DNA from 2 places in the Nonomuraea sp. NPDC003560 genome. Region 1 is predicted to be linked to the other one. Evidence: riboswitches for the same ligand, from Rfam matches in the RefSeq annotation. Region 1 holds a riboswitch; the other holds the start of a gene.
What was found. Region 1 has a riboswitch for cyclic di-AMP ahead of ACFYUV_RS28020 (CHAP domain-containing protein). Riboswitches for the same ligand answer to the same signal wherever they lie in the genome.

Region 1 (5,115 bases):
CGCCCGGAGTTGTAGATGATGAGCAGATCGACCCCGCCCGCCTCGGCGGACTTGGCCGACAGCCCGGTGCCCGCGCCGCCGCCGATGATCAGCCGGCCCGCCTCCCGCTCGGCGCGCAACCTCCGTAGTGCCTCGTCGCGTCGCATCAAGCCCCCTTCTCGATCAGCCGGTGCAGCCGGTCGGCGGCCGCCACGGCGAACTGCGCGTCGTTGATGTCCTGGTCGCTCTGCACGACCTCGACGGCGGTGCCCGCGACGGCCGCGAGCACGGCGTCGAAGCAGGCCGCGTCGGCCGCCGGGTCGTGGAACGGGCCGCCCTCGACGTCGACGGCCGAGACGCCGCCGCGCGGCACGAACAGCGTGACCGGCCCCGACGCGCGGGCCAGCCGCTCGCCGATCGCCCGCCCGATCTCGGCGTTCTCGGCCGGAGTGGTGCGCATGAGCGTCACCGTCGGGTTGTGCACCAGGAGCTGCCGTGACCTGAACCGTTCCGGCACGGTCTCCATCGGGCCGAAGTTGACCATGTCGACGGCGCCCAGGCTGACGACCTGCGGGATGCCGGCCCGCCCGGCGGCGGTCAGGCGGTCGGGGCCGGCCGACAACACGCCGCCGACGAGCTCGTCGGCCAGCTCGGTGGTGGTCAGGTCGAGCACCCCGGCGAAGTGGCCGCCGGCCGCCAGCGCCTCCATGGCCCTGCCGCCCGAGCCGGTGGCGTGGAAGACCAGCACCTCGTAGCCCAGGGACTCCAGCCGGGCCCGCGCGGCGTCGACGGCGGGCGTGGTGACGCCGAACATCGTGGCCGCGACCAGCGGTTTGTCCTCCCCGGACGGCTCGGCGCCGGCGTCGTAGGAGGCGGCCATCGCGCTGATCGCGGCGGCGGCGTTGGTCAGGATGCGGCGGGAGACGGAGTTGACGCCCGCGACGTCGACGACGCTGTACATGAGCGTCACGTCGGTCTCCCCGACGTAGGCCGAGACGTCGCCGCTGACCATGGTCGAGACGAGCAGCTTGGGCAGGCCGACGGGCAGCGCCCGCATGACGGCGGCGGCGATGGAGGAGCCGCCGCTGCCGCCGAGCGCGAGCACGCCGCTCAGCTCGCCGCGGGCGTGCAGGTCCTTGGCCAGGGCGGTGGCCCCGGCCGCCATGGCCGCGAGCGCGGCGCCGCGGTCGCCGGCGCTCCTGAGCCGGTCGAGGCCGGTGCCCGCGGCCCGCGCGACGGCCTCGGCGGGGACGTCGGCGGCCAGCGCCGGGGCGCCCATGACGCCGGTGTCCATGAGGACGACGCCCTGGCCGGCCCGGATGATCAGGTCGCGGACGAGGGCGTACTCCTCCCCCTTGGTGTCGAGGGTGCCCAGCAGCAAGACCGCCATGTCAGACCTCCTACGATCGGCCTTCCGACCTTACCCGGCGATCTCCGCGTGGCGGATGCCCAGCACGTCCACGCCGTGCTCGGACAGCGGGCGGGAGCCGAAGATGCGGCGTTCCTCCTCGGTGATGGCGACGTCGTTGATGCTGGCCTCGCGGCGGCGCATCAGCCCCGAGGCGTCGAACTCCCACTGCTCGTTGCCGTAGCTGCGCCACCACTGGCCGGCGGCGTCGCGGGACTCGTACTGGAAGCGCACGGCGATGCGGTCGCCGGTGACCGCCCACAGCTCTTTGCGCAGGGCGTAGTCCAGTTCGCGGGCCCACTTGCGGCGCAGGAACTCCGCGATCTCGGCGCGGCCGGTGACGAACTCGCCGCGGTTGCGCCACACGGAGTCCTCGGTGTAGGCGAGCGCGACGCGGTCGGGGTCGCGGGTGTTCCAGGCGTCCTCGGCGGCCTGGACCTTGATCCGGGCGGTCTCCTCGGTGAACGGCGGGACGGGCGGGCGGGTCATGGGCTGTCCTCTCCGATCGAGAGAACGGGCGTTCTCCCGGGGTGTGCGCTAGCGTAGAGAACGACCGTTCTCCGCGGCAAGCACCTGGAGGGGTGTCATGGATCACGAGCAGCGGCTGCTGGACGCCGCGGGCGACCTGTTCTACCGCCGCGGCGTGCAGGCGGTCGGCATGGACGAGATCCGGGCCGCCTCCGGCGTCTCGCTGAAACGCCTCTACCAGTGTTTCCCGTCGAAGGAGGCGCTGGTCGTGGCCTATCTGCGGCGGCGCGACGAACGCTGGATGGCCTCGCTCACCGCGTACGTGGCCGACGCCGGCGACCGCATCCCGGCGGTCTTCGCGTGGCTGGAACGCTGGTTCACCGAGGACGACTTCCGCGGCTGCGGGTTCGCCAACGCCTTCGCCGAGCTGGGCGCCGGTTCGGCCGCCGTCCGCGCGGCGGTGCGCGAGCACAAGGGGCGCCTGCGCGCCTACCTGCGCTCGCTCGCCGAGGAGGCGGGAGCCGGGGACCCCGGCCTGCTCGCCGAGCAGTTGCTCACCCTGATCGACGGCGCCACGGTCACCGCGATGATCTCGGAGGAGCCGGGCGCGGCCCGCTCGGCCGGGCAGGCCGCGGCGGTCCTGGTCCACCGGCACCGGCGGCCCTGAAACGCGAAAAGCGCACTCCCGTCCTGAAACGCGAAAGAGCGCACTCCCCGCGGGGAGTGCGCTCTTCGCTTGGCAGGATCAGGCGGCGTACGACGGGTAGCCGTAGCCGACGACCTGGGAGGTCGGGCGGACGCGCTGCTCGACCTTGCCGTTGCCGGTGTTGCCCTCGATCGTGGAGATCGTGCCGTCGCCGTTGTCCTTGACGACGAAGCCGACGTGCTGGATGTCGCTCAGGCTCTTGCTGCCGCTCCAGGAGAAGAAGACGACGGCGCCCGGCTTGGCCTCGGTGCCCCAGCGGTCGTTGGCGGCGAACCACTTGGCGTGGGTCACGGTGTAGGCGTCCCAGCCGACCTGCGGGCGGGCGCCGGTCTGCTCGCCGACCCAGGAGACGAACATCGAGCACCAGGGGGCGTTCAGGTACATGGCGCGGTTGCCGCCGTCACGCGCGGCGGTCTCGGCGGCGCGCTGCGAGTCGGCGTACCACTTCTGGAACTTGGTGCCGCCGCCGTTGGCGTCCTCGGAGGTGCCGACCTGGGCGCGGGCGGTGGCCAGCACCTGGGCGGCGGTGACGTTGACCTTGCCCTTGGCGCTCTCGTCGGCGGCGCGGTGCTGCGCGACGAGCGGCTGGGCGGCCACGCCGGCGACCTTGGCGGTCTGGGTGGCGGTGTGGGCGGTGGCGTGGGTGGTGTCGGCGTTCACTGCCGCGTGCGTGCCGAGCACGCCGGCGACGGCGGTCGCGCCGAGAGCGATCTTGGCGAGGTCGAGCTTGAAGGCACGGTGAAGACGGTGCTTGGCCATGAGGGTGTTACTCCTTGAGCTTCCGTGCCGCTTGCCGGGTTAGCTGACGGGTTCGGGCGGGAAGCTGCCCTACGGCACCACGGTGCCGATTCACCCCATTGGACACATGGGTCCCCGGTTCCGCGCACAGGCGGATTCAGCGGTCTCTTGGTCAGGCAAAGGGCTGACGCATCGTCTTCCCGGGCCCGGGAAAGGGCCTGAAGATATATGTGCGACGCCCGGATGCGGGGATGTCCGCATCGACTCTGTACAACACGGGTCCCGCTTGGGTAATTCCCAGGCAATGCCATCCCTACCTGGGACGACTCCCCGTTCGGCTGTGTACAACCAAGCTACCCGGCGAGTAATTCCCAGGCAAATGGAGGCAATGAATTCGACGCTGCGTGGGAGAAACGCTACGCACCGAATCGGTTCACGCCACGTGCGCCTTTATCGCCACGCTCGTGAGCGCCAGCAACAATTCCAGATCGGGCTCGGCGTCGACCTGTACGGCGACCCAGGCGCGGTCGCGGCAGGCATGGACCTGGTCGCACGCCCGCAGGTACGGTTCCAGGCGGCCGATGGCGGGGGCGGTGAGCCGTACGTGGATCTCGTCCCGGCCGGCCAGGCGCAGGATCTCGGTTCCGTGTACGGCGAAGGTGACCTGCTGACCGGTGCCGCTGACGTTCAGCGACGGCCAGGACCGTAACTCCGCGACCGCGCGGACCACGTAGGGCCCGCGTCGCGTGGGCGTCCGCCGCCAGGCGGAGATTCCTGCCACGCTCCAATGCTGAGCCACGGCTCACCCCGCCGTCAGCCCCCGTTCCTGAACCGTTATCCCCTCGTGAACGGGCGCGCCCGGGGTCTGACCGGCACGATTACGGACACCTGACCGATACGTATTGACGCTCCCCCAGGCAGAAGCTACCGTCGATTCACAACTTAAAGGAAACTTTCCTAATAGTTTCCCCAGAAGTCTCCCATCCCACTCCCCACACACCCCCCAACGGATGTCGGAGCGACATGAAACACACCATTCTGAGCAAGGTCCTGGCGGGAATGGCGGCGTTGGCCCTGCCCCTCACCGCGGCCGTGGCCGCCCCGGCGCTCGCCTCCGCCAGCACGGTGGCGTACGCGGCGGCCTGGGCCCCGTGGACCGCCTACACGGCGGGCACGGTCGTCACCTACAACGGCGTCGACTACGTCTGTCTCCAGGCGCACACCTCCCAGCCCGGCTGGGAGCCGCCGAACGTGGCGGCGCTGTGGAAGGTCTCCGGCGGCGGCGGCAGCGACACGACCGCGCCGTCCGTGCCGGGCAACCTGCGCTCGACCGGCGTCACGGACACGAGCGTGGCCCTGGCCTGGAACGCCTCCACCGACAACGTGGCCGTGACCGGCTACGAGGTCTACCGCGGCGGCACCCTGGTCACCACCGTCACGGGCACCACGTACAACGACACCGGCCTCACCGCGAACACGGCCTACAGCTACACCGTGCGCGCGCGTGACGCGGCCGGCAACCGCTCGGCCAACAGCAACCAGATCTCCGCGACGACCACCGGCGGCGGTGGCGGCGACGACAAGACCCCGCCGTCGGTCCCCGGCAACCTGCGCTCGACCGGCGTCAGCAACAACAGCGTCTCGCTGGCCTGGAACGCCTCCACCGACAACGTGGCGGTCACCGGCTACGAGGTCTACCGCGGCGGCACCCTGGTCACCACCGTCACGGGCACGTCGTACAACGACACCGGCCTCAGCGCCAACACCTCCTACAACTACACCGTGCGGGCGCGTGACGCGGCCGGCAACCGCTCGG
Region 2 (5,115 bases), on a different contig from region 1:
CGTCCTGCCCGTGCCGTCCACCTCGGCGTCGGCCGGGCGGCCGGCCCCGCTGCCGACCGCGGCGATCAGGCCGTCCTCGATCACCACGTCGGCCGTCGCGATGGTGTGCTCGCCGTCGAACACCCTGACATTGCGGATCACTGTACGCATTCCAAGCTCTCCCTTGTGAGTCGTGACGCCACCACAGAGGGGCAACCGGCCGGGAACTGTGACATGAGTGGCATAGATCACGCTTGATGCCTTCATGTCACAATCGCCACGCGTCTGGACTCTTCGGTTGCGACAGACGAGGAGGCACGCCATGACACCGACCCCGCGGCACCCCGCCGACGCCGCCACCGAGCAGTTCCTCGGCTACCGGGAACTGCTGTTCTCGGTGGTCTACAACATGCTCGGCAGCGTCGCCGACACCGAGGACGTGCTGCAGGAGGTGTGGCTGGCCTGGTCCGCCCGGCACCGCAGGCCGGACGCCGGACCGGTGGAGAACGTCCGGGCCTACCTGGTGCGGATCGCGGTGAACCAGGCGCTCGCCCGGCGGGCGGACCTGAGCCGCCGGCAGGAGACCTACGTCGGCCCCTGGCTGCCGGAACCGCTGGTCACGGCCCCCGACAACGCCGGAGGCGCCGCCGAGGGCGGGGAGTCGTTGTCGATGGCGGTGCTGGTCGTGCTGGAGACCCTGTCACCGCTGGAACGAGCGGTCTTCGTGCTGCACGAGGTGTTCGGTTTCAGCCACCCGGAGACGGCCGGCATCCTCGGGCGCACGCCGGCGGCGGTCCGGCAGCTCGCGGCCCGCGCGCGCCGCCACGTCCACGCGCGCCGTCCTCGTCACCGGCCCCAGCCCGACGTCCACGCCGAGGTGACCGAGCGGTTCGCCGCGGCCGCCCTCGGCGGTGACCTGCGGGCCCTGCTGGAGGTGCTGGCGCCGGAGGTGACCCTGTGGACCGACGGCGGCGGCAAGGGACCGGCCACCAGCCTGCACCCGGTCCACGGCCGGGACCAGGTCGCGGCGGTGTTCATGTCCGTCGCCGCGACGCTGACCCCGGGCGCGGTGGACCTGCGCTACCGGCGGGTGGCCGGCGACCCGTGCGCGCTCGTCTTCTCCGGTGACGGCCCGCTGGCCGTGGTCGTCGTCGATCTCACGCCCGAGGGCGACCGGATCGCCGCCGTCTACTCCGTCACCAACCCCGACAAGCTCACCGGCATCCGCTGAGCCGCCGGTCCGCGGCTAGTTCATCGAGATGTGCACGTGGTCGTAGTGGTTCTCGGTGATGCTGCCGCGGTCGGACATCGCGCGCCAGCCCGAGCCCTGGTTGATGCGCTGCTTCCAGATCACGTACTTGACGCCCAGCTTGGCCTTGTTCTTCAGCGCCCAGTCGGCCAGCCGGTCGCCGAGGGCGTTGTTGACGGCGCTCGGCATGGTGCCGCCTGTGCTCATCATGAAGTCGCAGGCCCGGCCGAGCGGGTGCTCGCCGCTGGAGCCGGACCGGAAGCAGCCCACCTCGTACGGCAGCGAGAAGTTCTTCTGCACCTGCGCGCGCATCAGCCGGGTGCGCGGCGTGATGTTGTCCGAGCCGGCCGGCAGCTCGGGCGCCCAGCTCCCGTCGGACTTCTTGCCCGGCCCGAACGGCACCAGGTCCTGGAGCTTCTTCTTGATGTCGTCGATGACGTCCTGGGCGTCGTCGCGCTGCTCGGCCACCTCCGCCGTGCCCGCCTTCAGCTCCGTCGCGAGCGCGGCGGCGGCCGTGGCGGCCTTCTTCTGGTCGTCGCGGGCCTTGGCCACGCTGTCCACGACCGCCTGCTGCTCGGCGGTGAGCTGTTCGAGCACGGCCGCGCCGCCGCCGTCCGGGGTCATCATGAACGCCGGCAGGGAGGTGTCGCCGTTCTGGTAGCGCAGCCGGGCGATCTCGGCGACCCGCTGCTCGGCCGTGGCCAGCGCCTGCTCGGCGGCGGCGAGCCGCTGCTGGGCCGCGGTGGCGGCCTGCTGGGCCTTGGCCAGCTCGACCCGCTTGAGGTTGTACGTCTCGATGAGCTTGTCGACCTTGCGGTTGAGCTCCTTGAGCTGGGCCCGCAGCTGCGCCTCGGACGGCTTGGGCGCGGCCGCCACGGCGGCTGCCCCGGAGACCGAGGCCGCGGCCGGATGGACGAGCAGGGCGGTGGCGGTGATGAGACCGACGGCAAGACTCGCGGGGGACGAAGCCGCCACGTGGTTGTTCCTCTCCCTCTGCCGGCCGGGTTAGCTGACGGGTTCGGGCACGGGAGCAGTCCCTACCACTTGCGCGGATTCACCCCGGATGCGATGGGTCCCCGGCTCCCGGGCAACACGCCCGGGATTAGGCGTACAACGACCGTTATGGCCGATGTCTAACGGGATATTAGTGGTAGATCACGAGTCATGCGACTTTAATGAGAAACCAATTAGTGATCAATTCGTGATCGCAACATGCGTGCCGCCTCCTCCGGCAGCACGTCGTTGACGAAGGCCCCCATGGCCGACTCCGAGCCCGCCAGGTACTTCAGCTTCCCGGGCGCCCGCCTGATGCTGAACAGCTCCAGGTGCAGGTAGGCCAGCTCACGGCCGTACCGCACCGGCGCCTGGTGCCAGGCCGAGATGTACGGCATCGCCACCCCGAACAGCGCGTCGAGCGCCCGCAGCACCGAGGTGTACAGCGGCGCGAACGCGGCCCGCTCCTCCTCCGACAGCGCCGCCAGGTCGGGCACCTGCCGGTGCGGATACACGTGCACCTCGAACGGCCAGCGCGCGGCGGCCGGCACGAACGCCGTCCAGAGCTCGTTGGCGGCCACCACCCGCGTGCCGGCGGCCTGCTCGGCGGCCAGCACGTCGGCGAACAGGTTCCCGCCCGTGTGCCGCGCGGCGGCCCCCAGCTGGAGCTTGGTGCGCGGGGTCACGTAGGGATAGGCGTAGATCTGCCCGTGCGGGTGGGGGAGCGTGATGCCGATCTCCTCGCCCCGGTTCTCGAAGCAGAACACCTGCTCGACGCCCTCGATGCCGGACAACTCGGCCGTGCGGTCGGCCCACGCCTCCATGACCAGCCTGACCTGGGCGTTGGAGAGCCTGGAGAAGGAGGAGGAGTGGTCGGAGGTGAAGCACACCACCTCACACCGCCCGACACCCGGCCGCACCTCACTCAGGCCGCCGACATCCCCGTAAGTCCCAAAATTTCCGGAGAAAGAGGGGAAGCGGTTCTCGAACACCACCACGTCATAGTCATGGGCCGGGATCTCCGACGCCCGCGTGGCGGACGACGGGCACAACGGGCACTCGTCGGCCGGCGGCAGGAACGTTCGCGTCTGCCGGTGGCCGGCGATCGCGATCCACTCCTCGGTCAGCGGGTCGTAGCGCAGCTCGGAGGCCACCGGCCGCGGATCGAGCGGCCGCCGGTCGATCGCGCTCCGGTCGGCGTCGTCGCGCCGGTCGAAGTAGATCAGCTCTCGGCCGTCTGCCAGGTGGGTGATGGTGCGCTTCAAGGCGTGCCCTCCGCGATGATCAGTTCTCCGGCCCGTTCGGCCAGCTCGGTGCGTGCTTCCTCGGGCAGCCCCGCGTCGCTGATGACCACGTCGGCCTCGGTCAGCTCGGCGATCGTGCTGATGCCGACCGTGTTCCATTTGGTGTGGTCGGCGGGGACCACCAGGCGGTGCGCCGCGGCCACCAGCTCCCTGTCGGTCTCGGACTCCAGCAGGTTGGGCGTGGTGAAACCGGCGCGCAGGCTCATGCCGTGCACCCCGAGGAAGAGCGTGTCCACGTGCAGGCGGCGGATGGCCGCCACCGCCACGGGGCCGACGAGCGCGTCGGAGGGCGTGCGCACGCCGCCGGTCAGCACGACCGTGCGGTCGGCGCGCGGGTTGCGGTGGAAGACGTCGGCGACGGGGATCGAGTTGGTGATCACGGTCAGCTCGGGCACCGCGACGAGGTGGTGGGCCAGCGCCCACGTGGTGGTGCCGGCGGAGAGGGCCACGGCGGTTCCCGGCCGGACGAGGGTGGCCGCGTGCCGCGCGATGGCCTCCTTCTCCTGCTGCTGGCGGGCGGACTTGGCGGTGAAGCCGGGCTCCTCGGTCGAGCCGGGGCCGAGGGCCGTCGCGCCGCCGTGGACCTTCTCCAGCAGCCCGCGCTCGGCCAGCACCTCAAGGTCGCGGCGTATCGTCATGTCGGAGACGCCGAGCTCGCGCACGAGGTCGGCCACCCGGACGCCGCCGCTGCTGCGTACGCGTTCGAGGATCGTCTGCTGACGCTGCTGTGCGAGCACGCCCACCCCTTCCAACAGATTCCACCAAATTATGACACGAGATTGTTGAGGAATGTTAGGTCACGGCGTATCGCTTGTGCGGCCCGCGGGCAGGGGAGACCTTGAAGGTCACGATCCCGACCGCTGGAGGTGAGCCCATGGCGAAGCGTGCACGCAAGGGCAGGGGGCGCAAGAAGAAGAAGGCGAACCACAGGAAGCGCCCGAACGCGAACTGAACACGGGTGGCCGCGGGTCTCGCGGCCACCCGTGTCATCTCAGCCGGGCAGCTCGGTGAGCGCCTGGTCGAGGCGCTCCTGCGGAAGCGAGTAGTCCTCCAGTTCGCCGGCCAGATGGCGGTCGTAGGCGGCCAGGTCGAAGTGGCCGTGCCCGCACAGCGCGGTGAGGATCACCTTCTCCTCGCCGCTCTCCTTGCAGCGCAGGGCCTCGGCGATGGTCTCGGCCAGCGCGTGCGTGGGCTCGGGGGCCGGGACGATGCCCTCGGTCCGCGCGAAGCGCACACCCGCCTCGAAACACTCGCTCTGGGTACGGGTCACCGCCTCGAACAGCCCCAGCTCGTACATGTGGGACAGCAGCGGCGCCATGCCGTGATAGCGCAGCCCGCCGGCGTGGATCGGGTCGGGGACGAAGGAGTGCCCGAGGGTGTGCATCTTCAGCAGCGGCGTCAGCCCGGCGGTGTCGCCGAAGTCGTAGGCGTACACGCCGCGGGTGAACGACGGGCAGGCGGCCGGCTCGACCGCCCTGAATCGGGTGCCGATCCGTCCGGCCAGCTTCTCCCGCAGGAAGGGGAAGGCCAGGCCGGCGAAGTTGGAGCCGCCGCCGGTGCAGCCGATGACCAGGTCCGGCAGCTCGGGCA

Region 2: linked by a shared signal. The riboswitch ahead of ACFYUV_RS41225 (hypothetical protein) and the one ahead of ACFYUV_RS28020 (CHAP domain-containing protein) in region 1 are both predicted to bind cyclic di-AMP.

What each region holds. Positions count from the first base shown of each region.
Region 1 covers NZ_JBIAOF010000007.1:313,377-318,491, reverse strand. Annotated here, with positions in the region: gene ACFYUV_RS28040 (phosphoenolpyruvate hydrolase family protein) at 1-146, opposite strand, end outside; gene ACFYUV_RS28035 (Tm-1-like ATP-binding domain-containing protein) at 146-1,369, opposite strand; gene ACFYUV_RS28030 (nuclear transport factor 2 family protein) at 1,400-1,876, opposite strand; gene ACFYUV_RS28025 (TetR/AcrR family transcriptional regulator) at 1,974-2,522, shown strand; gene ACFYUV_RS28020 (CHAP domain-containing protein) at 2,601-3,320, opposite strand; cyclic di-AMP (ydaO/yuaA leader) riboswitch at 3,335-3,472, opposite strand; gene ACFYUV_RS28015 (luciferase family protein) at 3,733-4,080, opposite strand; gene ACFYUV_RS28010 (glycosyl hydrolase family 18 protein) at 4,323-5,115, shown strand, end outside.
Region 2 covers NZ_JBIAOF010000013.1:358,673-363,787, forward strand. Annotated here, with positions in the region: gene ACFYUV_RS41215 (amidohydrolase family protein) at 1-150, opposite strand, end outside; gene sigJ (RNA polymerase sigma factor SigJ) at 302-1,210, shown strand; gene ACFYUV_RS41225 (hypothetical protein) at 1,226-2,203, opposite strand; cyclic di-AMP (ydaO/yuaA leader) riboswitch at 2,209-2,347, opposite strand; gene galT (galactose-1-phosphate uridylyltransferase) at 2,416-3,486, opposite strand; gene ACFYUV_RS41235 (DeoR/GlpR family DNA-binding transcription regulator) at 3,483-4,262, opposite strand; gene ACFYUV_RS41240 (50S ribosomal protein bL37) at 4,400-4,477, shown strand; gene ACFYUV_RS41245 (TrpB-like pyridoxal phosphate-dependent enzyme) at 4,517-5,115, opposite strand, start outside.